2 regions of the Micromonospora sp. A202 genome follow, and region 2 is predicted to be linked to the other one. Evidence: predicted binding sites of a transcription regulator. Region 2 holds the regulator's gene; the other holds the start of a gene.
The links. The regulator HspR, encoded in region 2, represses chaperone genes until heat shock. The targets are predictions, from matches to a motif close to TTGAGTNNNNNNNACTCAA.
Positions count from the first base shown of each region.

Region 1: a site for HspR is predicted at 2,550-2,568, ahead of lon (endopeptidase La). Genes of this name have one in related genera too.

Region 1 is NZ_VFMP01000001.1:3,206,662-3,214,121, forward strand. Features, by position in the region: gene FBZ33_RS14985 (DoxX family protein) at 1-60, opposite strand, end outside; gene lon (endopeptidase La) at 196-2,526, opposite strand; gene FBZ33_RS14995 (manganese catalase family protein) at 2,668-3,537, opposite strand; gene FBZ33_RS15000 (sensor histidine kinase KdpD) at 3,621-4,352, opposite strand; gene FBZ33_RS15005 (response regulator transcription factor) at 4,436-5,059, shown strand; gene FBZ33_RS15010 (Lsr2 family protein) at 5,205-5,552, shown strand; gene FBZ33_RS15015 (hypothetical protein) at 5,686-6,945, opposite strand; gene FBZ33_RS15020 (DUF2726 domain-containing protein) at 7,240-7,460, opposite strand, start outside.
Region 2 is NZ_VFMP01000001.1:6,819,825-6,827,284, reverse strand. Features, by position in the region: gene FBZ33_RS31715 (cation:proton antiporter) at 1-1,141, shown strand, start outside; gene FBZ33_RS31710 (hypothetical protein) at 1,285-1,716, shown strand; gene FBZ33_RS31705 (hypothetical protein) at 2,014-2,208, opposite strand; gene FBZ33_RS31700 (heat shock protein transcriptional repressor HspR) at 2,344-2,784, opposite strand; gene dnaJ (molecular chaperone DnaJ) at 2,815-3,996, opposite strand; gene grpE (nucleotide exchange factor GrpE) at 4,082-4,840, opposite strand; gene dnaK (molecular chaperone DnaK) at 4,890-6,767, opposite strand; gene FBZ33_RS31680 (GTPase domain-containing protein) at 6,988-7,460, shown strand, end outside.

The sequences.
Region 1 (7,460 bases), 3.6 Mb from region 2:
GCCGGCGCCGGCGAAGACGACGGCGAGCAGGATCTGGATGATCCAGAGCACCACGTTCACGGGGGTTCCTCCAGGGGGACGCCTCGCGGCGAAGAAGAGGTAGTTGAGGATTCAAGCGAGACAGTAGACCTCTCCCCGCGTACGCAGAGGACCCCCGCCGTCTTGAAAGACGGCGGGGGTCCGTTGGGGCCTGCGTCAGGCCGCGAAGAGCGCCGGACCGTCCAGCGTCTTGACGTCGGCTGGGCGCAACGCCAGGGCGAGCACGTCGGCCACGTCGGCCAGGGTGTGCACGGTCAGCGCCTCGCGCACCTCGGTCGGCAGGTCGTCCAGGTCGGGCTCGTTGCGCGCCGGGATGATCACCTCAGTGAGGCCGGCCCGGTGCGCGGCGAGCAGCTTCTGCTTCACCCCGCCGATCGGCAGCACCCGACCGGACAGCGTCACCTCGCCGGTCATCCCGAACTCGGGACGGACCGGGCGGCCGGTGACCAGCGAGGCCAGGGCCGTCACCATGGTGATGCCGGCGCTCGGGCCGTCCTTGGGCACCGCGCCCGCCGGGAAGTGGACGTGGATCCGGCGTCCGGCGAGGACGTTCGGGTCGATGCCGAACCGGCGCCCGTTGGAGCGCAGGTACGACAGGGCGATGTGCGCCGACTCCTTCATCACGTCGCCGAGCTGGCCGGTCAGGGTCAGCCCCGGCTCGCCCTCCATGCTGGTCGCCTCGATGAAGAGCACGTCCCCACCGGCGCCGGTGACGGCGAGGCCGGTTGCCACGCCGGGCACGGCGGTGCGCTCGGCCGACTCCGGGGTGAACTTCGGTCGCCCCAGGTAACGGGTGAGGTTGTCGGTGTCGACGCGTACCGGCGACGGGTCGGTCGCCAGCGTCACCGCCACCTTGCGCAGGATCTTGGCGAGGCCACGTTCGAGCTGCCGGACACCGGCCTCCCGGGTGTACTCCCCCGCGATCAGCGCCAACGCCTCGTCGGCGATCTCCACCTCGTCGGCGGTCAGCCCGGCCCGCTCCCGCTGCCGGGGCAGCAGGTGGTCACGGGCGATGGCGACCTTCTCGTCCTCGGTGTAGCCGTCCAGAGTGACCAGTTCCATCCGGTCCAGCAGCGGGCCGGGGATGGACTCCACCACGTTGGCGGTGGCCAGGAACAGCACGTCGGACAGGTCGAGGTCGACCTCCAGGTAGTGATCCCGGAAGGTGTGGTTCTGCGCCGGGTCGAGCACCTCCAGCAGGGCGGCGGCCGGGTCACCGGCGTAGCCGGCGGCCAGCTTGTCCACCTCGTCGAGGAGCACGACCGGGTTCATCGAGCCGGCCTCGCGCAGCGCGCGGACGATCCGACCGGGCAGCGCGCCGACGTAGGTACGCCGGTGACCGCGGATCTCCGCCTCGTCGCGGACGCCACCGAGCGACACCCGGACGAAGTTACGCCCGAGCGCGCGCGCCACGGACTCGCCGAGGCTGGTCTTGCCGACCCCGGGAGGGCCGGCGAGGGCGAGCACCGCGCCGGAGCCGCGACCGCCGACCACGCCGAGGTTGCGCTCGGCACGACGATTGCGCACGGCCAGGTACTCCAGGATGCGGTCCTTCACATCGGCCAGGCCGGCGTGGTCGGCGTCGAGCACCGCCCGGGCCGCGGCCAGGTCGGTGTTGTCCTCGGTACGCGTGCCCCACGGCATTTCGAGCACGGTGTCCAGCCAGGTGCGGATCCAGCCCGCCTCCGGCGAGGCGTCGCTGGCCCGCTCCAGCTTGCCGACCTCGCGCATGGCCGCCTCGCGGACCTTCTCCGGCAGCTCCGCGGACTCGACCCGGGAGCGGTAGTCGGCCGAGCCGTCCGGCTCGTCCTCACCCAGCTCCTTACGGATCGCGGCGAGCTGCTGGCGCAGCAGGAACTCCCGCTGTGACTTCTCCAGTCCCTCGCGGACGTCACTGTTGATCTGCTCGGTGACCTCCTGCTCGGCCAGGTAGTCCTTCACCCAGCCGACCAGCAGCTCCAGCCGGGCGGTCACGTCCGGCGCGGTGAGCAGTTCGGTCTTCTGGTCCAGGGTCAGCCAGGGCGCGTAGCCGGCCGAGTCGGCAAGCTCGGACAGGTCGGTCATCCGCTCCACCGCGTCGATGACCTGCCAGGCACCCCGCTGCTGGAGCACGGAGGTCACCAGGGCGCGGTACTCGCGGGCCAGTTCCCGGGCGCGACCGGCGGGAGCGGGTTCGTCGAGTTCGGAGGCCTCGACCCAGAGTGCGGCGCCAGGGCCGGGCACACCGGAGCCGATCCGGGCCCGGGACAGGCCACGGATGACGGCGGCGGGCTCACCCTCGGGCAGCCGGCCGACCTTCTCGATGGTGGCGACCACGCCGACCGGGCCGTACTCGCCGTCGATACGCGGCACGGCCAGCAGCTTGCGGTCGCCGGTCGCCCGAGCTGCGTCGATCGCGGCCTGGGTGGTCGGGTCGAGGGTCACCGGGATGACCATGCCGGGCAGCAGCACGGCGTCGGTCAGGGGAAGTACCGGAAGAGTTGCCATCGAACACCTGCTATCGCGTTGAGTTGAGCGTGTCTGGCTCAAGTAACAAAGCGTTCCCCTTGTTCCGCTCTGTGACCCAGACCACTCTTCCGCCCGGTCCGTCGGGCCGCCCGAAACCGGCGGGCGACCCGACCGGACACGTCAGGTGAGCTTGCTCTTTACCGTGTTCACGACCGAGCCGGCCACACCCGGATTGGTGCCGTACAACCGCGGGTCCCCCGGCGGCAGGACAGGCTCCGGCGCATTCGCCCGCGGGCTGTCGCCGTACCGGAACTCACCCTTGCCGTCCGGCGTGGGCCCGGACGCCCAGCGCCCCTCGTTGGCATCGGTGCCCGAGGAGAAGCTCAGGTAGGTGTAGCCGAACTCCTCGGTGAACTCGCCGGAGTCCGGGAACGCCTCCGGCACCGGCATGTCCTCCAGGCCGTCCTCCTTGAGCTGCTCGATCGCCGCCAGCCACATGTTCTGGTGCATGGTGTCGCGGGCCAGCAGGAAGCGCAGCATCTGCTTGACGCCCGGATCGTCGGTCATGTTGAACAACCGGGCGACCTGGAGCCGACCCTGCGCCTCCGCGGTGACGTTGAGCTGGAAGTCGGCCAGCAGGTTACCGCTGGCGGTGACGAACGAGCCGTTCCAGGGCACCCCGTTGGAGTCGGCGGGCAACGCCCCGCCACCGCCATGGATGAAGTGCGCCGGGTTCGACGCGGCGTAGGTCGCCGCGCCCCCAGGGTTGGCCGCGACGCCCTCCGACAGCGACAGTGGCGCGTTGTCCAACAGCCGGGTGATCATCGCGACGATCATCTCGACGTGGCCCATCTCCTCGGTGCCGACATCGAGCAGCAGGTCCTTGTACTTACCGGGCAGTCGGCAGTTCCACCCCTGGAACAGGTACTGGTTGGCGACGGTCATCTCGCCCCACTTGCCGCCCAGAACCTCCTGCAACCGGCGGGCGAACGCGGCGTCCGGGCCATCCGGTTTGGCCTCGAACTGTAGGTCCTTGACATGGCTGAACATCTGACCTCCTCGGTACGGGAACTGGCAGACGGTGTCGTTCCCGCCTCGGTGACCCGACCGGGCCAACCCGTGTCCCGGTGGGGTCAGCACAGCGGGTGAACCGTCGGCAGCAGCACCTCCAGCGCCACGCCGCGCGGTCGCAGTCGGTGCACCCGCAGCGCTCCCCCGTCCGTCACGAGGAGCTGCCGCACGATCCACAGCCCCAGCCCGGACATCCCGACCGCGGGCGCCGCGCGGCGCACCGCGGACAGCAACGCATCGTCGACCCGTCCCTCGTCCGTGACCAGGACACTCAGGCCAGGCCCGCGCACTGTGGCGTACAGCCCCACCTGCCCGTCCGGTGGCCCGTGCCGCAGCGCGTTCTCCACCAGGTTGACCAGCACCTGGCGGGTCCGTCCGGCCGGCACCGGGCAGGCGCCAGCCCGCCGGGTGGCCCGCGCACGCCGCCGACCGGCCGGCACCAGCGCGGCGGCCTCCCGCAGGATGCCCGCCAGCGGGACGGCCGGCTCCGGCTGTGGAGCCAGCGCCAGCGCGCCGGTACCGGCGGTCGCGTCGCGCAGCAGGCTCTGCAGGTGGACGGCCTGGTCGCGGGCCAACTCGCTGATCGCCCGCCGGTCGGCGCCGCTGAGCTCTCGCTGCTCGTCGGCCAGCGCGCGGGTCAGCGACGTCAGGGTGCTGATCGGCGTACGAAACTCGTGGCACAACACCCGCAGCAGCAACTCCGAATCCGCCACCGGTGGTCCCATCTCACCTGGAGTTGGCTCGATCCGGCGCAACCCTCGCAGCAGACCCTGCAGACCGTGGCGTGCGCGCATCCACCCGACTCCCCTCGTTCGGTGCGTACCCGCATGATCGGTACCCGCTGGGGAACGGCGCAGACATGCCGGGAGCCTCCACCATGCGACTTGTCGTCGTGGACGATCACCCCCTCTTCGTCCGCGGCCTCGAACTGCTGCTCCCCATCACCACCGACGGCCGCGCCGAGGTGGTCGCCTCGACCGGCGACGCCGCAGCCGCCGCGGCGCTGGTCAGCCAGTGGCAGCCCGACCTGGCCCTGGTCGACCTGCACATGCCCCCACCGGGAGGCATCCGGGCGGTGGGCGCGATCCGGCGGACCACCCCACGGGTACGGGTGGTCGCGATGTCCGGTTTCGCCGACCCGGCGCCGGCGCTGGAGGCGCTGCGGGCCGGTGCCGAGGGGTTCCTGCCGAAGACCAGTGAACCGGAGGAACTGCTGCCCCCGCTGCTGGCCGTCCTGGAGGGGTGGGCCGTGCTGCCGGCCGAACTGCTGCACGCCATGCTGCGGCCCACCCGTGCCGCACCGGTCGACCTGGACGGCGAGGAACGTCGGCTGCTGCGGGCGATCGCCGCCGGCCGCAACACCATCGAGATCGCCGACGAACTGCACGTCTCGGAGCGGACGGTGAAACGAATGACCGCCGCGTTGCTGCGCAAGTTGCGGGTGTCCAACCGGGCGGAGGCAGCCGCCCTCGCCGGGCACGCCGGCCTCCTCGACGAATGAGACCGCTTCATCGCGCGCGATTCACGGTTTTGCTCGGTAACAGAATCGCGACGCGCCGAATGAATGGGACGCATATTGTTGCGGATTACCGGGGTGATAGGTCAGACTTTGGACACATCCCGCCGCACACAGGGAGTAATCGGCAATGGCGAGAAAAGTAATCACGGTCCTGACCGACGACCTCGACGGTGGGAAGGCCGACCGGACGGTCGAGTTCAGTCTCGACGGCGTGGCCTACACGATCGACGTCTCGGACGAGAATGCCGGTGTCCTGCGCAAGGCACTGGACCCGTACATCAATGCGGGTCGGCGGATCGGGCGTGGTCCGGTGGAGAGCGCCCGCACCGTCCGGCGGCCGGGACGACCCGTCGGCGCGGGAATGGATCGGGAGCAGAACCGGGCCATCCGGGAATGGGCCGTCAAGAACGGCTACAAGATTTCCGAACGAGGCCGGATCCCGGTCGAGGTCGTCGAGGCTTACAAGAGCCGCTGACGCAGGAGTTGACGATGGGGCCCCACCGGAAACGGTGAGGCCCCATCGGTTTGTCCGGGCACCGAAACGACACGGCGGCCGGTCACCCGGGGATTGTCGCCCCGGGTGACCGGCCGCCGCCGGTGACGCTGGATCAGTTGACGGAGATCCGCACCGAGTCGAACGCGGGCGTCTGGTTGGCCCGCTCCATCATCGGCAGGCGGTGCGAACCGTCGCCGGCCCAGACGGAGCACTGTGCCGTACCCGACTCCGGCAGGCCCGGGATCTGGATGGTCACCTCGTCAGGCTGGGCGCCACCGCGGCCGTCCTCGGTCGCGACGAAGAACGCGGGCACCTCCTGCGGCTCCGGCGGAGCGGTCAGGCTGTCCAGCATCCGGCATGCGGTGTGGAAGTGGCCCCGGACCAGGCCCTGGGCGTTGAGCAGCGAGCTCTCCACGTAGTAACCACCCTGACCGGCGGCGAGGAAGCGGTCCCGGACCAGGTTGCGGGTGCTGACCCGCAGGGTGAAGGCCTCGTTCTGGCCGACCTGCTGGGGGAACTGGGTGATCAGCAGTGACGGGTTGTTCGCGGCGGCGCCGACCTCACCGAACTCGGTGCTCACGCAGCGGTTGCCGTTCTGGAAGCCGTTGTGCGGCTGGAGCTGGCTCTCGTCACAGTCGTTGGCCAGCACGCCGAGCCCGGCGCCGGGGGCCGTGCCACCGTTGTTCCCGCCGTTGTTGCCACCGGGAGTGGTGGTGGGGCTGGTGGTGGGGGTGCCGCCACCGTTGTTGCCGCCGGAGTTGTTGGTCGGCTGCACCTGGCACTCGGCGAGCTGCGCGAGACCCTGCGGCCGGGGACCGACCCGGTCGATGGCCGTCGTGATCCGGTCCAGCACCGCGCGCCGCTTGCCGGCCAGCGGTTGGAGGATCGCGCTACGGATGAACGCCTCACCCTTGTTGCCCTCGGCGGCCAACCGGCGGTCCGCCTCGGCGATCTGGGCCTGCAACTGGGCGAGGTTGCGGTCCACCTCGGCCCGCGCCCGGTCCGGCACCTGCGGCAGTTTGGCCGTCACGTCCGGGCAGGCAATGGCTGTGCCGGTGCCCACCGTGCCGTCCTTACCGTCCTCACACTCCGGGACCGACTGCTGTCCGTCACCCCAGTGATTACGCACCCACCGACCGTTCTGCCAGGTGCGGCTGGTCGAACCGCCGCCCGTCGGCGCGGTCGCGCCAGGGCTCGGTTCCACGCACTGCCCAGCAGCCGGGCGCGGCTTATTTGTCCGCCGGTCCTGGGCCGACGAAATCTGGGTCACGGCGACGACTCCGCCGAAGACCGCGAGCGTGCCGACAACGGCCAGCAGACGCTTGCTCCGCGCGTTGCCGGATGACCGGCCCGCCCGTGTGGACCTGCGCATCGAATTGTTCTCCTTCTCGATCCGGTAGTGGATTCCTGGCCTCGGCCTACCGACGGATGTCAGATGGCACGCCACGGCGGCGAGCACCGTGACCTACCCGGTAATGCGTCGATGGCCGACGATGCCCTTTCCACACCGTCCCCCGGGTCCCGACGACGCGGATGGGAGATCCTGTTCATTCGCGCAGGAGTACGGGTGGGCGACGGGGAAGGTTCAACCGGCGCACAGGAAATTGCCACGACCCGGCATCGAGCCGGCGCGGAGCGGAAAATCAGCAGGTGGAACGGGTGCCGATCAGTCGGCGCAGAGGTGGTCGAAGGCGAACCCGCCCACGAGTTCGTGGCGGCGCCCGCTCAGCGCGACGATCTGCGCGGTCAACTCGGCGCGCGGCACCAGGTCCGAGGCGACGTTCTCCCGCAGCCGTTCCCCGACGGCGACCGTGGCGAGGTCCTCGGCCAACCGGGCCGCGTCGATGCCGCAGGAGAAGCGGTGCTCGGTCACCGTGACCCGCTCGA
Region 2 (7,460 bases):
TCGGCTCAGCCGCCGGGTAGGCCTGTCCCCCATCCCTCTCTACCTGTTCGCCGGGCTGGCGTTCGGGCACGGCGGGCTGCTTCCACTCGCCGCCAGCGAGGAGTTCTTCGCGGTCGGCGCCGAGATCGGCGTCATCCTGCTGCTGGTGATGCTCGGCCTGGAATATTCGGCCAACGAGCTGGTCGGCAACCTCCGATCGGCGGCCCCCGCCGGGCTGATAGACGGCGTCTTCAACGCGCTGCCCGGCGCGGCGTTCGCCCTGCTGCTCGGCTGGGACTGGGTGGCCGCCCTGGTGCTCGGCGGCATCACCTGGGTCTCCTCCTCCGGCGTGATCGCCAAGGTCCTCGCCGACCTGGGACGACTCGGTAACCGGGAAACCCCGGTGATCCTCTCGGTCCTGGTGATCGAGGACCTGGCGATGGCGCTCTACCTGCCGCTTGTCACCGCCGTACTGGCGGGCACCGGTCTGCTCGGCGGCGGCATCGCACTCGCCGTCGCGGTGGGCACGGTGCTGCTGGTGCTGGTGGTCGCCATCCGGTACGGCCACCTCATCTCGTCCGCCCTGTCCGCGAAGGACCCGGAGGCGCTGCTGCTCGGCGTACTCGGTCTGACCCTGCTGATCGCCGGGCTCGCGGCGAAGCTGCAGGTGTCGGCGGCGGTCGGCGCGTTCCTCGTCGGCATCGCGCTCTCCGGCCCGGTGGCGCACCACGCGACCGAGTTGCTCTCCCCCCTGCGGGACCTGTTCGCCGCTGTGTTCTTCGTCTTCTTCGGCCTGGTCACCGACCCACGGGACATCCCGCCGGTGCTGTTGCCGGCGCTCGCGTTGGCCGTGGTCACCATGGCGACGAAGACGCTCACCGGCTACCTCGCGGCGCGTCGGGTGGGCATCGCGGAACCCGGCCGATGGCGGGCCGGCCTCGCACTCGTACCCCGAGGTGAGTTCTCCATCGTCATCGCCGGGCTCGCGGTGGCCGCCGGGAGCGTCGAGCCGCAGTTGGCGGCGCTGGCCGCGACGTACGTCCTGATCACCGTGGTGACCGGGCCGATCCTCGCCCGGCTGCCGGACTTCCCGTGGTTCAAGCGGTGGCTGCGCACCCGCGCGGCGGCCCAGCGGGCGGCGCCGGTCCCGATCCACGACTGACCGCGCAGCCCCGACCCCAACGGTTGCTGAATTGCTCCCCACGGGGACTACCGCAGCACTCGACGGCAGGTTACCGTTTCGCCCCAGCAGCCAGGGTCCGCAGGCAGCGCAGCCAAACGCGGGCGAGAGCGGAAGGTTGGCCGGTGAGCGTGCAGGAATCGACGTTCCACGGCTTCGCCAACCCCGTCGACCCGAGTCCGGCGGAGTTGCGAGCTTGGGCGTACCAGCCTGATTCTGTGCCGTTGGCTTCGATGCCACCCGACTGGGACCTGCTGGTCTCCGGCGATCGACTGGTTTTGACGCTCTTCGAGCTGGCGATGGACCCGTCCTGCCCGGCGCGGCGGTTCGCGTTGCACTGCCTCTACATCTACGCGGCCGACGGCATCCGGACGAACTTCCGCGCCCACCCGAAGCGTCGCTTCCGCAAGCTCGTCGAACAGGCCGAGCGTGAGGGCGACGAGCTGATGAAGATCTGGGCGCACAACGGCCGGGTGCTGCTGGCCCGACCGGATCTCTTCGTCTACCGGGACTGGTGCGAGGGCGGCCTGGTCCGCGAGAACCGCCGCCTCGGCTGAGGTAGCGACGCGAACAGGCCGGGACCCCCGCCCTGGCGTCACCGCGTCCCGGCCCGCACTCAGCGACGACGAACGGGCCGGGACCCCCGCCCTGGCATCGCCTGCGTCCCGGCCCGCACTCGACGACGCGAACGGGCCGGGACCCCCGCCCTGGCGTCACCGCGTCCCGGCCCGCACTCAGCGACGACGAACGGGCCGGGACCCCCCGCCCTGGCGTCACCGCGTCCCGGCCCGCACTCAGCGACGACGAACGGGCCGGGACCCCCCGTGGGTCCCGGCCCGCACGTCGGTCACCGGTCAGTCCTGCTGCCGTTCCGTCTCGGCTCGGTCCTTCTCGCCGCCGTGGTCGTCCCGGCCGGCGAACCGCCCTCCGACGACCCGGTCCCGGTAGGTTCCCTCGGTCACCTTGTCGAACTTCTTGCGGACGGTCTCGGCCAGTTCTTCCAACCGGTCTTCCGCCTGCTGGGCAACCTTCTTCGCCGGCTCCGCCATCGCTCCCCCTCGCCATGCCGGTAGGTCCGTATTAAGCCGATTGGACCGTATCGACAGGCTAACCGAAGCGGCCCGGACCGCGCCGGGAAATCCGGTACGGTCCGGGCCGAAAGACAGCGCCGGGTGAGCGGTTGGTCAGCGATCGGGCATGCGGCGGGGTCGCCAGACGACCAGCGCGGTGGACGTGCGGTTGGTCGGCACCAGGTCCCGACCCGGGAAGCGTGCCAGCGACTCCAGCTCGGCCACCCGGCGGTACGCGGCGTCCAGCTCCGCCTCCAGCCGGGCCACCCGCTGCTGCGCCTGCTCCAGCAGCCGCTCCAGTCCGATGATCCGCTTGACGCCGGCCAGGTTGATCCCGTCGTCCTGACTGAGCCGCTGGACCTCGCGCAGCAGCACCACGTCGCGCACGCTGTACCGACGTCCGCCACCAGCGGCCCGGCCGGGCTGCACCAGCCCCAGCCGGTCGTACTGGCGCAGGGTCTGTGGGTGCATCCCCGCCATCCGGGCTGCAACCGAGATCATCAGAACCTTGGCCTCGTAGGCAGGGTCACCCGAACCGAGGAACTCGCCCGACATGCCGCTCACCTCCGCGTCCACTCCATCGGACTAACTGACCCGACGCACCCGAGCGTCGAGATGTTCCCGGGCCGCCGGCGGGCTCTGCTCGGCGAACGCCTCCAGTGCAGTGCGCGCCTCGTCCGACAGTCGGGCCGGGACCACCACGTCCAACGTGACCAGCAGGTCACCGGCCTGCCCGTCGCGGCGGACCACACCCTTGCCGCGGGCCCGCAGCACCCGTCCGCTCGGCGTCCCCGGCGGAACCCGCAGGGTCACCGCGCCGTCGAGCGTGGGCACCCGCAGGTCCGTGCCGAGCACGGCCTCCGCGAAGGTGACCGGCACGGACAGCGTCAGGTCGTCGCCGGTACGCCCGAACAGCTCGTCCGGTCGAACCTTGACCTGCACGAAGAGGTCACCAGCGGGGCCCCCGCGCTCGCCTGGCTCACCGCGCCCGGCCAGCCGGATGCGCTGACCGTCGGCCACCCCGGCCGGGAACCGCACGTTCATGGTGCGGGTCTTGGTGACCCCGCCGCTGCCCTGGCACTCCGGGCACTTCTCCTCGACCACGGTGCCGACGCCCTGGCAGTTGCGGCACGGCTCGGAGAAGCTGAACGCACCCTGGTCGCGGGTGGTCACCCCAGCGCCGTGGCAGACCGTGCAGGTACGCGGCTGGGTGCCGGGCTTGGCCCCGTTGCCGTGGCAGGTCTCGCAAACTCCGGGGGCGCGCAGCGTCAGGGGCAGCGTCACCCCGCGTACGGCGTCACCGAAGTCCAGTGCCACCTCGGTCTCGACGTCCCGACCACGGGCCGGACCGCGCGGCGCGGCCTGCCCACCGGCCTGGCCACCGGTGAAGATCGAACTGAACAGGTCCTGGAAGCCTGCGCCGCCGAAGCGACGGTCGCCGCCTCCACCGCCGCCGAACATGTCGGAGACGTCGAACGGCATGCCGCCCGGCTGGCCTCCGCCCCGGGCGCTGCGCCGGAACGCCCCCGAGCCGAACAGCGAGCGCATCTCGTCGTACTCGCGACGGCGACCCGTGTCCGACAGGACGTTGTAGGCCTCGGACGCGGCCTTGAACCGCTCCTCGGCCTTCGGGTCGCCCGGGTTGTGGTCCGGGTGCGACTCCCGGGCCACCTTGCGGTACGCCTTCTTGATGTCATCCGCGGAGGCGGCCTTGTCCACGCCGAGCACGGCGTAGAAGTCCTTCTCGATCCAGTCCTTCGAACTCACCGGTCCACCCCCTCTCGACCCTCGCGGCCCGGCCGTCCCGCCCACCGCTGTGCGGTGGGCGGGACGGCTCGGTCACTGTCTCGCACTATTCCGGATCCGCGACCGCGACCAGCGCGGGGCGCAGCAGCCGCTCACCGAGCTGGTAGCCGCGCCGCATGACCTGGACGCAGGTCGGCTCGCTGACGTCGGCCGAGGTCTGGTGCGCGACCGCCTCGTGCCGGGTCGGGTCGAACGGGTCGCCCTGCTCGCCGAAGGCGTTCAGGCCGAACTTGCCCAACGCGGTGGTGAGCTGTTCCGCCACCGTGCCGAACGGCCCGACCAGGTCGCCGTGTTCCCGGGCCCGGTCCAGGTCATCCAGGATCGGCAACAGCGCAGCCAGAACCGAGCCGGTCGCCTGCTCCTGCACCAGGCTGCGGTCCCGGTCGACTCGCTTGCGGTAGTTGGCGTACTCCGCCGACACCCGCTGCAGATCCCTGGTGCGCTCGTCCAGCTCGGCCCGGAGCGCCTCCAGCTCGGCGCCGAGCGAGGTGCCCGTGCCGCCGCCGTCGACCGGCTGCGCCGGGGCGTCCACCACCGCCGGGCCGGATGGTTCCGGACCGTCGGTGGCGTTGACCTCGACCTCGATCTCGTCGACCACCACCTCGGCGTCCTCGACCAGGCCCTCGGCCGGTACGCCGGTCTCGGCGTCGGCGGCGGTGCCCTCAGGCTCCGATGTGTCGATGAGCTTGCGGTTGTTGCGGATGACGACCCGCTCCTTGTCGCCGGTGGTCGGCTCCGTGGGCGCGGAGCCACCCGGCGTCGACCCGGCGTCGGCCGGGTCGGCGGCTCGTGGCTTCTGCGTCATGCGGCTACCTCATCCCCCTTCGCCGTGGATACGCGTCCGAGGCCGGTGGTCACTTCTTGCCGTCCTCGTCCACGATCTCCGCGTCAACCACGTCGTCGGCCCCACCGGCCTGCGGGCCGGTCGCACCGGTCGCACCGGCCGCGCCGGTCGCACCCGGGCCGGGCTCGCCACCCGGCTGCTGGCCCTGCTCGGCCTGCTGCGAGTAAAGCAGCGAACCGGCCTGCTGGGAGACCTGCGCCAGCCGCTCGTGCGCGGACTTGATCTTCTCGATGTCCTGGCCGCCGAGGGCGCCACGCAGCTCGCCGAGCGCCTCGTTGAGCTGCTCCCGGTTTTCGGTGGGCAGCTTGTCGCCGCTCTCGGCGAGGAACTTCTCGGTCTGCCACTGGAGCGCCTCGGCCACGTTGCGGGTCTCGGCGTCGTCGCGGCGGCGCTTGTCCTCCTCCGCGTGCTCCTCGGCGTCCCGGCGCATCCGCTCGATGTCGTCCTTCGGCAGCGAGGAGCCGCCGGTGATCGTCATCTTCTGTTCCTTGCCGGTGCCCAGGTCCTTGGCGTGCACGTTGACGATGCCGTTGGCGTCGATGTCGAAGGCGACCTCGATCTGCGGCACGCCGCGCGGCGCCGGCGGGAGGCCGGTCAGCTCGAAGGTGCCGAGCTTCTTGTTGTAGGCCGCGATCTCACGCTCACCCTGGAAGACCTGGATCAGCACCGACGGCTGGTTGTCGTCCGCCGTGGTGAAGACCTCGGAGCGCTTGGTCGGGATGGTGGTGTTGCGCTCGATCAGCTTGGTGAAGATGCCGCCCTTGGTCTCGATGCCCAGGCTCAGCGGGGTCACGTCGAGCAGCAGGACGTCCTTGACCTCACCCTTGAGCACACCGGCCTGGAGGGCGGCGCCGACGGCGACGACCTCGTCCGGGTTGACACCCTTGTTGGGGTCGCGACCGGTGAGCTGCTTGACCAGGTCGGTCACGGCGGGCATCCGGGTCGAACCGCCGACCAGGATGACGTGCTCGACGTCGGAGATCTTGATCCCGGCGTCCTTCACGGCCTGCTCGAACGGGCCCTTGCAACGGTCCAGCAGGTCCTGCGTCATCCGCTGGAACTCGGCGCGGCTCAGCGTCACGTCGAGGTGCAGCGGGCCGGCCGCGCCGGCGGTGATGTACGGCAGGTTGATGTTGGTGGTGGTGGCGGCGGACAGCTCGATCTTGGCCTTCTCGGCAGCCTCACGGAGGCGCTGGAGGGCCATCTTGTCCTGACCGAGGTCGATGCCGTGCTCACCACGGAACGTCTTGACCAGGTGGTCGATGATCCGCTGGTCCCAGTCGTCGCCGCCGAGCTGGTTGTCACCGCTGGTCGACTTGACCTCCACGACACCCTCGGCCAGTTCCAGCAGCGACACGTCGAACGTGCCGCCGCCGAGGTCGAAGACCAGGACGGTCTGCTCCTTGGAACCCTTGTCCAGCCCGTACGCCAGGGCGGCCGCGGTCGGCTCGTTGACGATCCGCAGCACGTTGAAGCCGGCGATCTCACCGGCCTCCTTGGTGGCCTGGCGCTGGCTGTCGTTGAAGTAGGCCGGAACGGTGATCACCGCGTCGGTGATCTGCTCACCCAGGTACGCCTCGGCGTCCCGCTTGAGCTTCATCAGCGTCCGGGCCGAGATCTCCTGCGGGGTGTACTTCTTGCCGTCGATGTCGACGGACCAGTTCGTGCCGACCTCGCGCTTGACCGACCGGATCGTCCGATCCGGGTTGGTCACTGCCTGACGCTTGGCGACCTCGCCGACGAGCACCTCGCCGTTGCGGGCGAACGCGACGATCGACGGAGTCGTCCGCGATCCCTCAGCGTTGGCGATGACGGTGGGCTCACCGCCCTCGAGAACGCTGACGCAGGAGTTCGTCGTGCCGAGGTCGATACCGACCGCACGTGCCATGTTCGCTTCCTCGCTTCGTAAGGTTGTGCAGGTGACGGGCACTGCCCGCGGCTGCCTGGCGAGCACCGCCCGCAGCGGGCCCCACCACAAGTTGAGTGAACTTGACTCAATAGTGCCACGCGTTGGCGAATCGTCAAGTTGAGTTGAGTCAACCCGACGCAACCCACCCGTTATTACCGTCCGGTTGTCTTCTCTTGCATCGGTCGGGCACGCTTTAGCGGTGACGACGCACGGCGATTCCGCCACCCGTTCCGGCGCGCCCGCCGTCGCATCCCGCACCGGCCCGCCGGACGCCGCGGAGGAGCCGCCCGCCACCACCGGGGACGACAGCTTCCCCGGCGCACTGTCGGGCCTCCGGGAGGCGATCGGTGCGACCCGGTATCCCCTCGCGCTGCCCACCGCCGGGTCCGCCCGGCACAACGCCACCGCCCTCACCGACCAGCTCGACGACTATCTGCTGCCCCGGCTCGCCCGGCTGGACGCCCCACTGCTCGTGGTGGTCGGCGGCTCCACGGGCGCAGGCAAGTCGACCCTGGTCAACAGCCTGGTCAAGGCCCGGGTCAGCGCCGCCGGCGTGCTCCGGCCGACCACCCGCTCGCCGGTGCTGGTCTGCAACCCGTCCGACGCGGCCTGGTTCCGGCAGGGGGACCTGCTGCCTGGGCTGACCCGCACCACCGAGCCGAGCGAAGATCC